Regions from separate parts of the Micromonospora sp. ANENR4 genome, predicted to be linked through region 3. Evidence: riboswitches for the same ligand, from Rfam matches in the RefSeq annotation. Region 3 holds a riboswitch; each other region holds the start of a gene.

Region 1 (4,267 bases), on a different contig from region 3:
GTCCAGGTGCAGGCGCAGCAACACCCAGCCCAGCGACACGGCGCCGATGAACACGTACGCGGGCTGGGTGCCGAACGTGTCCCAGCAGGTGTGCAGCGTGACGGCGGCGGCGAAGGTGAGCAGGAATGCCGCCAGCTTCCGGCCGCCGGGCGCGGCGGCGAACGTGAACAGCGCGGCGGCGGTCAGCCCGGTCCAGGCCAGGTGCGCGGCGGGCGCGGTGAGACCGCGCACCAGCAGCGTCCGCTCGACCGCGCCGAGGTTGCCCTCCGACCCGACGAAGACGGCGAACGCGTACCCCACGGTCTCCAGCGCGGCGAACCCGGCGCCGGAGGCCACGCCGATCACCAGGCCCTGCGCCGGGGACGGGTGCCGCCGCCACAGCAGCAGGATGCCGGCCGGCACGATCAGCTTGGCGGTCTCCTCGGCCAGGCCGACGAGCGCCATCGGCAGGACGCCGAGGCGGTGCAGCGTGCCGTACTCCAGCCAGCCGGCGGCGACCACGCCGACCACGCCGCCGAGGAGCGCGGCGACGCCGACGACGGAGCCGGGGACCGGGCGGCGGGCCGGCCGTCCCTGGGCGAAGGCCAGGAACGTGGCGGGCGCGACGCACGCGCCGAGCACGATCAGCGCCGGTACGAACGTGACGGTCCCGGTGCCGGCCAGTGTCTCCAGCACCAGCAGGTGAAGCCCGACGCCGACGAACAGGACCGCCACCCACGCCCAGCGGCGCCCGGTATTCCCCATACGCCGAGTATCGCGCCCGCCGGGTCGCGCCGGAATCGGGGGTAGGCACTGTGGACAGTGAGATCATTCCGACACGCCGACACGACATCTGGTGTTGCACACAAGCCCTCACCGCCATATATGGTGGTGCCGCAGCTGGTTCGGCCGAGCCCTCCGGGGCGGGGCCGAGGCAAGAGGGAACCCGGTGGGAATCCGGGACTGCCCCGCAGCGGTGAGTGGGAACGACAGCCGTCAACAGCACTGGGCCACCGGCCTGGGAAGCGACGGCCGGTAGGCGACCGGCGACCCCGGTCGGGCCCGCGAGTCCGAAGACCTGCCAGCGCGCCGTACGCCTCCGCGTACGGCGGCCGGAGGTCGCGCGGGACGACCGACGCCAGCAGCCGGGCCGGCCGCGCCGTGCCCGTTGGCGTCTCCCGCCGTCTCCAGACGGTGACAGCGAGGAGAGGTCATGACTGTCGTGCAGGAGAGTCCCCCGTCCGCCACCGGCGGGTCCGAGGCCCGCCGGCCGGCGATGCGGGTACGCAAGCGGGACGGCGACACCGAGCCGGTGGACGTCGGCAAGATCGTCCGGGCGGTCGAGCGCTGGGTCGCCGACCTGGACGAGGTGGACCCGCTGCGGGTGGCCACCAAGACGATCAGCGGGCTCTACGACGGGGCGACGACCGCCGAGCTGGACCGGTTGTCGATCCAGACCGCGGCGGAGCTGATCGGCGAGGAGCCGCAGTACTCGAAGCTGGCAGCAAGGCTGCTGGCCGCGTACGTGGACAAGGAGGTCCGCGGTCAGGGCGTGGCGAGCTTCAGCCAGTCGATCGCGTACGCGCACGGGCTGGGCCTGATCGGCGACGAGACGGCCGCGTTCGTGGCCCGGCACGCCCGCAAGCTCGACGACGCCGTGGACCCGGACGCCGACAGGCGGTTCGAGTACTTCGGACTGCGCACGGTGGCCGACCGCTACCTGCTGCGGCACCCGCAGTCGCGGCTGGTGGTGGAGACGCCGCAGTACTGGCTGCTGCGGGTGGCCTGCGGGCTGTCCCGCACCCCCGGCGAGGCGGTCGGCTTCTACCGGCTGATGTCCAGCCTCGCGTACCTGCCCAGCTCCCCCACGCTGTTCAACTCCGGCACCCGGCACACCCAGATGTCGTCGTGCTTCCTGGTCGACTCGCCGCGCGACGAGCTGGACTCGATCTACGAGCGGTACCACCAGGTGGCGAAGCTGTCGAAGTTCTCCGGCGGCATCGGCATCGCCTGGTCGCGGGTGCGCGGCCGGGGCGCGCTGATCCGGGGCACGAACGGCCGGTCCAACGGCATCGTGCCGTTCCTCAAGACGCTCGACGCCGGGGTGGCAGCGGTCAACCAGGGCGGCCGGCGCAAGGGCGCGGCCTGCGTCTATCTGGAGCCGTGGCACCCGGACGTGGAGGAGTTCCTGGAGCTGCGGGACAACACCGGCGAGGAGTCCCGGCGGACGCACAACCTCAACCTGGCCAACTGGATCCCGGACGAGTTCATGCGGCGGGTCGAGGCCGACGGCGAGTGGTCGCTCGTCGACCCGTCGGACGCCCCGGAGCTGCCCGACCTGTACGGCGAGGCGTTCGACGCCGCGTACCGGGCGGCCGAGAAGAACGCGGTGCGCACGGTGAAGGCCCGGGACCTGTACGGGCGGATGATGCGCACGCTCGCGCAGACCGGAAACGGCTGGATGACGTTCAAGGACGCCGCGAACCGGCTGTCCAACCAGACCGGTGAGCCGGGCAACGTGATCCACCTGTCCAACCTGTGCACGGAGATCCTGGAGGTCAACGACGACACCGAGACCGCGGTGTGCAACCTCGGCTCGGTGAACCTCGGCGCACACGTCACCGCCGACGGGGTGGACTGGGAGCGGCTGCGCGCCACGGTACGCACCGCTGTGGTGTTCCTCGACCGGGTGATCGACATCAACTACTACCCGGCCGAGCAGGCGGCGGCGTCCAACCCGCGCTGGCGGCCGGTCGGGCTCGGGCTGATGGGCCTGCAGGACGCGTTCTTCACGCTGCGCCTGCCGTTCGACTCCGCCGAGGCGAAGGAACTGTCCACCCGGGTGCAGGAGGAGATCCTGCTGACCGCGCTGGAGACCTCCGCCGGGCTGGCCGAGCGGTTCGGGCCGCATCCGGCGTACCCGCAGACCCGGGCCGCGAAGGGTGACCTGCACCCGGACCTGTGGGGCGCGGAGCCGGCGCAGGCCGGACGGTGGGCGGCGCTGCGCGAGCGGATCGCCGCACACGGGCTGCGCAACTCGCTGCTGGTGGCGATCGCGCCGACCGCCACCATCGCCTCCATCGCCGGCTGCTACGAGTGCGTGGAGCCGCAGGTGTCCAACCTGTTCAAGCGCGAGACCATGTCCGGGGAGTTCCTCCAGGTCAACACGTACCTGGTGCGGGAGCTGAAGGCGCGCGGGCTGTGGACGCCGCAGGTCCGCGACCGGATCAAGCGGGCCGAGGGCTCGGTGCAGGACATCGCCGAGCTGCCCGCGCCGGTGCGGGAGCTGTTCCGCACCGCCTGGGAGCTGCCGCAGCGGGCGCTGATCGACCTGGCCGCCGCGCGGGCGCCGTTCGTCGACCAGTCCCAGTCGCTGAACCTGTTCCTGAGCGCGCCGACCATCGGCAAGTTGTCCTCGATGTACCTGTACGCCTGGAAGGCCGGGCTGAAGACCACCTACTACCTGCGTTCCCGTCCCGCCACCCGCATCCAGCAGGCCACCGTCGCGCCGGCGCTCGCCCCGGTCTCCGGCGTGGTCTCCTCCGTGAGCGACGACGAGGCGCTGGCCTGTTCCCTGGAGAACCCCGAGAGCTGCGAGGCATGCCAGTGACCACCACCGCACCGACCCGGCACATGCTGCTCGACCCCGGCATGGACCTGACCCTGCGACCGATGCGCTACCCGCGCTTCTTCGACCGGTTCAAGGACGCGATCAAGAACACCTGGACGGTCGAGGAGGTGGACCTGCACTCGGACCTCGCCGACCTGGCGAAGCTGTCCCCCGCCGAACGGCACCTGGTGTCGCGGCTGGTGGCGTTCTTCGCGACCGGCGACACCATCGTCGCCAACAACCTGGTGCTCAACCTCTACCAGCACGTCAACTCCCCCGAGGGCCGGCTCTACCTGTCCCGGCAGCTGTTCGAGGAGGCGGTGCACGTCCAGTTCTACCTGAACCTGCTGGACACGTACGTGCCGGACGAGAAGGAACGGTTCGCCGCGTTCGCGGCGGTGGAGAACATCCCGTCGATCGCCCGCAAGGCCGAGTTCTGCTTCCGGTGGATCGACTCCGTCTTCGAGCTGCGGGAACTGCGGACCCGGGCGGACCGGCGGGCGTTCCTGCTCAACCTGATCTGCTTCGCCGCGTGCATCGAGGGCCTGTTCTTCTACGGCGCGTTCGCCTACGTCTACTTCCTGCGCTCCCGGGGCCTGCTCAACGGGCTGGCCTCCGGCACCAACTGGGTGTTCCGGGACGAGTCGATGCACATGGCGTTCGCCTTCGACGTGGTGG
Region 2 (4,267 bases), on a different contig from region 3:
GGCAAGTCGACGCTGCTGCGGCTGATCGACGGCGACCTGGAGCCGGAGAGCGGCCGGATCACCCGCGCGGACGGCCGGATCGCGTACCTGTCGCAGCGGCTGGACCTGCTGGATCTGGACCGTACCGTGGCGGAGAACCTGGCCGCGTTCGCGCCGCAGGCCCCGGACGCGCAGCGGATGAACCTGCTCGCCCGCTTCCTGTTCCGCGGCCCGCGCGCGCACCTTCCGGTCGGTGTGCTCTCCGGCGGGGAGCGGCTGCGCGCCACACTCGCGTGCGTGCTGGGCGCCGAACCGGCCCCGCAGCTCCTGCTGCTCGACGAGCCGACGAACAACCTCGACCTGGTCAGCGTCGGCCAGTTGGAGAGCGCGCTGCACGCCTACCGGGGCGCGTTGCTGGTGGTCAGCCACGACGAGCGGTTCCTCGCCGCGATCGACGTGGGCCGCTGGCTGCGCCTGGCGGACGGACGCCTGGTGGAGACCGGTCCCCCGGACGCCGCCTGACCGGCCCGCCGCACCCGCCGCCGGCGGCGACCGGCCCGCCCCGGTGAGCCGGGCGGTCAGACCGCCGGCAGGCGGACCACGAACCGGCACCCGCCGGTCACGTTGTGCGCGTGCACCCGCCCGCCGTGCGCCTCGACCAGTCCGCGCACGATCGCCAGACCCAGCCCGCCGCCGGCCGGCGCCGACTCGTCGGCGCCGGCCGGTGCGGGGGTACGGGCGCGGGTGCCCCGGAACGCCACGTCGAACACCCGGGGCAGGTCCGCCTCGGGAATGCCGCCGCAGGTGTCGGAGACGGCGAGCCACGCGTCGTCGTCGTCCCGCCCGGCGTCGATGCGCACAGTGCCGTCCGGTGGCGTGTACCGCACCGAGTTGACGAGCAGGTTCGTCACGACGCGGGCGAGTTCGGCCTCGGCGGCACGGACGGTCGGCCAGCCGGTCTCCGGGGCGAGCACCCGGACCCGCCGGTCGGCGGCCAGCGGCGCGGTGGCGGCGATCGCGTCGGAGACCACGTCGCCGAGCGGCACCGGGGACAGCGCGGGCCGCAGCGCTCCGGCGGTGATCCGGGACAGCTCGAACAGGTCGTCGACCAGGCGTGTCATCCGGTCCGTCTCGACCCGGATCCGGCGGTGGTACTCGGCCACCGCCGCCGGCTCCTCGACCACCCGGTCCTCCAGCGCCTCCGCCATCGCCCGCAGCCCGGCCAGCGGCGTACGCAGATCATGGGAGACCCATGCGACAAGCTCGCGGCGGCCGGCCTCCAGCTGCCGCTCCCGCTGCCGGGCCTGGTCGGCCCAGACCGCCGCCTGGGCGAGGCGGCGGGCGAACGCCACCCCGACGGCCAGGCTGAGCGCCGCGGACGCCGCGACAGTGACGAGGACGACCTGGAGGTCGTGCGCGGACAGGAACATGGCCTGGGCGACGGCGGTGACGCCCGCCGTCACCGAGGCGATGGTGACCGCGAGCAGCACCGCGATGTGCGCGAGGATCGACCGGTGGCGCACCAGCCGCAACGCGCCGACGCCGAGCGCGCCGACGGCAGCGCCGGCGAGCAGGGCGTAGAGCCCGATGACCATCAGTTCGTTCACCGGGACGCCTCCGACGGCTCGTACCGGTAACCGACGCCCCACACGGTGACGATGCGGCGCGGCTGCGCCGGGTGGTCCTCGATCTTCTCCCGCAGCCGCCGGACGTGAACGGTGACTGTGGACTGGTCGCCGAACCGCCAGCCCCACACGCGGTCCAGCAGCTCGGCCCGTGACCAGGCGCGTCCCGGGTTCGCCAGCAGGAACGCGAGCAGGTCGAACTCCCGTACGGTCAGCGACAGCTGCTGCCCGCCGCGCTCCGCGACGCGGCGGCCGGTGTCCGCGGTGAGGTCGCCGTCGCGCAGCGTCCCTGCCGGTCCCCGGTCCTGCGGGGCCGCGCGCCGGAGCACCGACCTGATGCGCAGCACCAGTTCGCGCGGCGAGAACGGCTTGGTCACGTAGTCGTCCGCGCCGACCTCCAGCCCGGCGACCCGGTCGGCCTCGTCCCCGAGCGCGGTGAGCATGACGACCGGCAGGCCGGGCAGCCGGCGCCGCAGCCGCCGGCACACCTCGATGCCGTCGAGACCCGGCATCATCAGGTCGAGGACCACCAGGTCGGGCGGCTCCTCCTCGGCCGCGGCGAGCGCGTCCGGCCCGTCGAAGGACAGCCGGACCCGGCAGCCGTCCTGCTCCAGATAGCGCCGGACGACGTCGCTCACCGTCCGGTCGTCGTCGACGACGAGCACGTAGCGCCCCATGCGCCAGACGCTACCCATCGGCGTCCCGGCGCGGCGGCCCGCGGTCGAGCCGTAAGCGGACGGAAAGATCTTTCCGCCGGGTCCGCGCCTACCGTCGGAGCATGGGCAGAAGACGTGTGGTGTTGTCGGTGCTCGCCGTCGCGGCCGTCACCGGCCTCGGGGTGAGCCTGTACCTGTTCCAGCCGTGGCGGCTGGTGACCGACCGCGAGGTACGCGAGGCGCTGCCCACTGTGGCGGAGCCGCAGCCGGCCGGCACGACCGGCTCACCGGCGGCCGGCCCGTCGCCGACCGGCGCACCGCCCGCCGACGTGGTGCTCGCCGCCGGTGACTTCGTCACCCACGAGCACGACACGTCCGGCCGGGCGCAGCTGGTCCGTCTCGCCGACGGCCGCCGTCAGCTGCTCCTGCGCGGACTGGACACCTCGGACGGGCCCGACCTGCGGGTGTGGCTCACCGACCGGAAGGTGCTGCCCGGCCGGGCCGGCTGGCAGGTGTTCGACGACGGCCGCTGGGTCGAGCTGGGCCGGCTCAAGGGCAACATCGGCGATCAGGCGTACGACATCCCGGCGTCGGTGGACCTGGACGGCCTGCGCAGCGTGTCGATCTGGTGCAAGCGGTTCGCGGTGTCGTTCGGCGCGGCGCCGCTTGCCGCTGTGACGGGATCGGCGCCGGCCTGACGCCTGTGCCGCCGGCCTCGGGCGCTGGGCTACGCTGCGGGAAGCGCTGGTTCACCCGGTCGGCGACGGCCGGGTGTCGTAAGAGGGAACCCGGTGGAAGTCCGGGACTGCCCCGCAGCGGTGAGTGGGAACGACAGCCGTCAACAGCACTGGGCCACGGCCTGGGAAGCGACGGCCGGTAGGCGACCTCGTGTCACGCCCGCGAGTCCGAAGACCTGCCCGCGCCGCGCGTACCACCGGTGCGCGCCGCCGTCGACCTCGCGGGTGGGTCGGGCGGGTGACACGTCGTACGCAGGGCCGTCGGCGTGTCCTCGACGTGCACACCCCGGCCGGTCGGCGGTCCGCTTCTGCGAGGACGGAACCGCACAGTGCCCGACACCATCACGCTCACCGGCCGACCACCGTCGGCCTCGCACCTGACCCTGTCGCAGATCATGGACCAGCACCACACCAACCTGATGGGCACGGTCCACGGCGGGCGCATCCTGAACCTGATCGACTCGGTCGCCGGTGTGGTCGCCGCCCGCCATTCCGACGGCCCGGCCGTCACCGCCGCCATCGACGAGACCGCGTTCCTGCGTGCGGTACGCGTCGGGGACGTGGTGCACGTGGACGCCCGGATCACCTGGGCCGGCCGCAGCTCGATGGAGGTGGCGGTGAAGGTCAGCGCGGACCGGTGGGACCGCGCGGTGCCGCCGGTGGACGTGGCGACCGCGCACCTGGTGATGGTGGCGGTCGACGACGACGGGCAGCCCCGGCCGGTGCCGCCGCTGCACGCCGAGACCGACGGTGACCGGCGGCGCTACCGGGAGGCGCAGATCCGGCGCGAGCACCGGCTGGCGCTGCGCCGGGCGCTGCTCGACGGCGCCGGGGAGGGCTGAGCGGTGCTCGGACTGTCGGCGGCCACGCTCGCCGGTTACCTGGCCGCGATCGTGGTGCTCATGCTCACCCCGGGGCCGGACATGATGTTCGTGCTCGCGAACGCCACCCGGTACGGCCCGCGGGCGGGCGCGGTGGCCGCGCTCGGGGTCGCCGCCGGGGAAGCGGTGCACGTCGCCGCCGTGGTGGCCGGGCTCGCCACGTTGATCGCCGCGTCCCCGGTGCTGTTCACCGCGATCCGGTGGGCCGGTGCGGCGTACCTCATCGTGCTGGGCCTGCGGGCGCTGCGCGGCACCGGCCGGCCCGGAGCCCCGGCGGACCGCCCGGACGGCGGCGCCGGGCGGGCGTTCCGGCGCGGGCTGCTGACGAACCTGCTCAACCCGAAGATGATCCTGTTCAGTGTGGCGTTCCTGCCGCAGTTCGTCCGGCC
Region 3 (4,267 bases):
CCGGGTCCGGGCCGGGCGGAACGGCGCGGCGTTCCGCCCGGCCCGCCGGCTCAGCGTCCGCGCAGCTCGGCCGCGGCGGCGACCAAGTGCTGGAGGGACGCCTCGACCTCGGGATAGCCGCGCGTCTTGAGGCCGCAGTCGGGGTTCACCCACAGCCGCTCGGCCGGCACCGCGGCCACCGCCCGGCGCAGCGCGCCGACGACCTCGTCGTGGGACGGCACCCGGGGTGAGTGGATGTCCCAGACGCCGGGCCCCACACCTCGGCGGTATCCGATCGCAGCGAGGTCGTCGAGGACCTCCATCCGGGAGCGGGACGCCTCGATGCTTGTGACGTCGGCGTCGAGGGCGTCGATGGACGTGATCACCTCCCCGAACTCCGAGTAGCACAGGTGGGTGTGGATCTGGGTGTCGTCGGCGACTCCGCAGGTGGCCAGGCGGAACGCCCCGACTGCCCAGTCCAGGTACGCCTTCTGGTCCGCCCTGCGCAGTGGCAGCGTCTCACGCAGCGCCGGCTCGTCGACCTGGATGACCCGGATACCGACTGCCTCGAGATCACGGCACTCGTCGCGCAGGGCGAGCGCGACCTGGTCCGCGGTGTCTGCCAGTGGCTGGTCGCTGCGGACGAACGACCAGGCCAGGATCGTGACCGGGCCGGTGAGCATGCCCTTGACCGGCCGGTCGGTCAGCGACTGCGCGTAGGTGGACCAGTTGACGGTCATCGGTGCCCTGCGTGCCACGTCGCCGTAGATGACGGGCGGACGCACGCATCGGGAGCCGTAGGACTGGACCCAGCCGTGTTCGGTGGCGGCGAACCCGTCGAGCTGCTCGCCGAAGTACTGGACCATGTCGTTTCGTTCCGGCTCGCCGTGCACGAGCACGTCCAGACCCAGCCGCTCCTGAAGCCGGACGACGTGCTCGACCTCGGCGCGCATTCGCCGGGTGTAGGCGGTGTCGTCGAGGCGGCCGGCTCGATGCTCGGCACGCGCGCGGCGCAGCTCGTCGGTCTGCGGGAACGATCCGATGGTCGTGGTCGGCAAGGGCGGCAGATTCAGCCGGGCCTGCTGTGCCGCCGCTCGCTCCGGGTACGCGCCGCGCCGCCGGTCCCCGGCGCGCAGTGCGGCGAGCCGGCCGCGTACGGTGTCGTCGCGCCATGCGGCGGGGGTGGGCGGCAGCGGCTCGGGCAGGGACGTGGTGCCGTTGCGCAGCGCGCGGCCGAGCCGAACGACCTCATCAACCTTCTGCCGGGCGAAGGCGAGCCGCTGAACCAACGCCGGGTCGAGGGCGGTCTCGGCGGACAGGTCCTCCGGCACGTGCAGCAGCGAGCACGAGGTGGACACGGCGACGTGGTCGGCGAGGGCGGCAACGGCGGCACCAGCCGCAACGGCGGCGCGCAGGTCGGTACGCCAGACGTTGCGGCCGTCGACGAGGCCGGCCACGATCGTCTTGCCGCGCAGCGGTCCCGCACCGGCCAGCCGCCGCAGGTTGCCGGGCCCGGCCACCAGATCCACGCCGACCGCTTCGACCGGCGTGTCGAGCAGGGCGGGCAGCGCGTCACCGAGCTCGCCGAAATAGGTGGCGACGAAGATCGCCGGCCGCTGTTCCACCGCGCCGAGCCGGGTGTACGCCTCCCGCAGCGCGTCGATCTCGGCGGTGCTCCGGTCGGCGACGTAGGCGGGCTCATCCAGCTGCACCCATCGCACGCCCGCCGCGGCGAGGGATCGCAGGATGTCGGCGTACACGTCGACCAGGTCGGTCAACCGGTCGAACGGTTCGCCGCGCGCCTCGGTGGGCTTGGCCAGCAGCAGGAATGTGGCCGGCCCGACCAGCACCGGCCGGCTGTCGATTCCCAGCTCGCGGGCCTCACGGTACTCGCGCAGCGCCTTGTCGGGATTCGCCGCGAAGGCGGTGTCGGAGCCGATCTCGGGAACCAGATAGTGGTAGTTGGTGTCGAACCACTTCGTCAGTTCGAGCGCCGGCTCGGCATCGACGCCCCGGGCCATGGCGAAGTAGGTGCCGAGATCGCCGAGGCCGGGCCGGGCGAACCGGTGCGGGATCGCGCCGACGGCGACGGCCGTGTCCAGCACGTGGTCATAGTAGGAGAACGTGTTGGACGGGATCGCGTCCAGGCGCGCGTCGCGCAGCGTCCGCCAGACCTTCGCCCGTAGCGCGGCAGAGGTCGCCGCCAACTCCTCGGCGTCGATCCGGCCCGCCCAGTAGGCCTCGACGGCCTTCTTGAGTTGCCGGTTGCCCCCGATACGCGGATAGCCCAGCACGGTGCTCTGACCGAATGCGGTACTCATGGAGATCCCTTCCCTCGAAGCACACGAGGCCGATCGGGGCAGGGAGGGAAGAGGTACAGGCGGCGTACCGGCTTCCGCACCGGCCGTCCCGAGCGACCGTCGGCGGCGCACACCGGACGGTGCACGCGGTGCGGGCAGGTCTTCGGACTCGCGGGCGCGACCGGATCCACCCGGTCACCTACTGGCCGTCGCTTCCCAGACCTCACGGTCCAGTGCTTCGATGACGGCTGTCGTTCCCACTCACCGCTGCGGGGCAGTCCCGGACTCACACCGGGTTCCCTCTTACGACGCCACACCCGTCACGGGCACGGCGAACCAGCACCGTTGTTCATCGTATGGGGCGGTGAGCCGACGTGGCCGGCGCGTCCGCCCTGCGGGACGGCAAGCCGTCGCGGCGGGTGGCGGGAGCGACTCGCGGTCGGCCCCCGCCCTCGTCGCAGGGCCGGTCAGCCCTTGCGCCACTTCTGGTTGGCCGTGCCCCCGCAGTCCCAGAGCTGGAGCCTCGCGCCGTCGCCGCCGTTCCAGTCCTTGATGTCGACGCACTTTCCGGCCTGGAGGTTGACCAGGTCTCCGGCCGCGTTCAGGGTGAACTGCTGGGCGCCGGTGCCGTTGCAGGTGTAGAGCTGCACCGCCGCCCCGTTCGCGGTGGAGCCGGCGTCGATGTCCATGCACTTGTTGTTCTGGCTCTTGAGCGCCGTGCCGCTGAACGTCCACTTCTGCGCGCTGGTGTTGTTGCAGTTCCACATCTGCAGCGGCGCGCGGTCGACGAAGTTGGAGCTCGGCACGTCGATGCACTTGTTGTTCCAGTTGCTGACCACTGGCACCCCGGTGGCCGGGGTGCCGCCGCCACCGCCGGTGAACGGGCTGAGGATCAGTCCGGCCGAACGGGGGTCGCCGTCGTGCACCAGCGACTCGAATCCGCCGACGTCGTCGAAGGCGAACGCGTACGCCCGGCCGTCGGTCATGTTGGCGTGGATCAGGCGGGCGTACTGGTTGGTGGGGTTGCTGCGGTAGAAGTCGGCGGCGTTCGTGCTGGGCTGGGTGTCGATGGTCCCGAGTGTGCCGCGGTTGAGGGCGGCGCAGAGCGTACGCGAGATCGGGCCGACCACCTGGTCGTTCGGCGCGGGCAGGTCGCCGTCGCAGCCCCAGACGCTGGCCGAGGAGGGCCGGTTGAAGGAGGCGACGACCTGGCCGCTGCCGTCTGTGAAGGTCATGGTGTTGCCCGAGGTACGGCCGTAGTACCGGATGGCCGGCTGGTCGGCGAAGGGCGCCACGGTCAGGGTCTTCGTGGTGTACGCGTTCCACGCGGACGCGATGTACGAGTCCAGGTACGTGGTGCTGAGCAGGCCGGCCCCGGCCGCCTTGCCCGGAGCCAGGACGCGCAGCACGGTCCCGTCGGAGCGGGTGTGGACGGTGCCGGCCCAGCCCGGCTGCGCCCGGATCCCGTCGATGACCGCGTTGCGTCCGTTGGCCACCACGTCGCCGGTGCGCTTGGTGACGCCGTTGGCGCCGGTCACGGTGACCGCGTGCGGGATCGCGAACATGTCGACCTGGGAGCTGTTGAGCCACAGCCCGGAGTCGTTGTAGGTGAACTCGCTCCAGTCGAACAGGATGTCGCGGTTCGCGTCACCGGCCGCCCAGGGCGCGGGCTGCACCAGTCCGTCCGGGGTGAGGAAGAACGTCAGCTTCTGCCCGAGGGAGAAGTAGGCCCGGCCGGAGAAGCCGCGGGGGAACTGGATCGTGGTGCTGCCGCCGTTGCCGGGGCCCGGTATGGAGACGTCCGGCGCGGGCGACGGCGGGATCTGCCCGCCGGTCCACGGCACGAAGGCACCGCCGGAGGTGACGTAGCCGAGCCGGCCGGAGGACAGCTGGACGCCGATGACGTAGAGGTAGACCGGGTCGCTGCGGCCGGTGGTGTTGGTGACGGTGACCGGTAGCAACGCCGGTCCGACCGCTTGGGCGGGCGT

What was found. A riboswitch is a leader RNA that binds a small molecule or an ion and turns the genes downstream of it on or off. The one in region 3 is predicted to bind cobalamin.
Region 1: linked by a shared signal. The riboswitch ahead of IRY44_RS08840 (ribonucleoside-diphosphate reductase subunit alpha) and the one ahead of metE (5-methyltetrahydropteroyltriglutamate--homocysteine S-methyltransferase) in region 3 are both predicted to bind cobalamin.
Region 2: linked by a shared signal. The riboswitch ahead of IRY44_RS08855 (acyl-CoA thioesterase) and the one ahead of metE (5-methyltetrahydropteroyltriglutamate--homocysteine S-methyltransferase) in region 3 are both predicted to bind cobalamin.

What each region holds. Positions count from the first base shown of each region.
Region 1 is NZ_JADKYQ010000004.1:150,705-154,971, reverse strand. Features, by position in the region: gene IRY44_RS08845 (PrsW family glutamic-type intramembrane protease) at 1-744, opposite strand, end outside; cobalamin riboswitch at 864-1,080, shown strand; gene IRY44_RS08840 (ribonucleoside-diphosphate reductase subunit alpha) at 1,193-3,589, shown strand; gene IRY44_RS08835 (ribonucleotide-diphosphate reductase subunit beta) at 3,580-4,267, shown strand, end outside.
Region 2 is NZ_JADKYQ010000004.1:155,283-159,549, reverse strand. Features, by position in the region: gene IRY44_RS08875 (ABC-F family ATP-binding cassette domain-containing protein) at 1-501, shown strand, start outside; gene IRY44_RS08870 (sensor histidine kinase) at 558-1,586, opposite strand; gene IRY44_RS08865 (response regulator transcription factor) at 1,583-2,281, opposite strand; gene IRY44_RS08860 (DM13 domain-containing protein) at 2,383-2,958, shown strand; cobalamin riboswitch at 2,989-3,196, shown strand; gene IRY44_RS08855 (acyl-CoA thioesterase) at 3,327-3,839, shown strand; gene IRY44_RS08850 (LysE family translocator) at 3,843-4,267, shown strand, end outside.
Region 3 is NZ_JADKYQ010000016.1:24,543-28,809, reverse strand. Features, by position in the region: gene metE (5-methyltetrahydropteroyltriglutamate--homocysteine S-methyltransferase) at 51-2,300, opposite strand; cobalamin riboswitch at 2,416-2,635, opposite strand; gene IRY44_RS25375 (beta-1,3-glucanase family protein) at 2,747-4,267, opposite strand, start outside.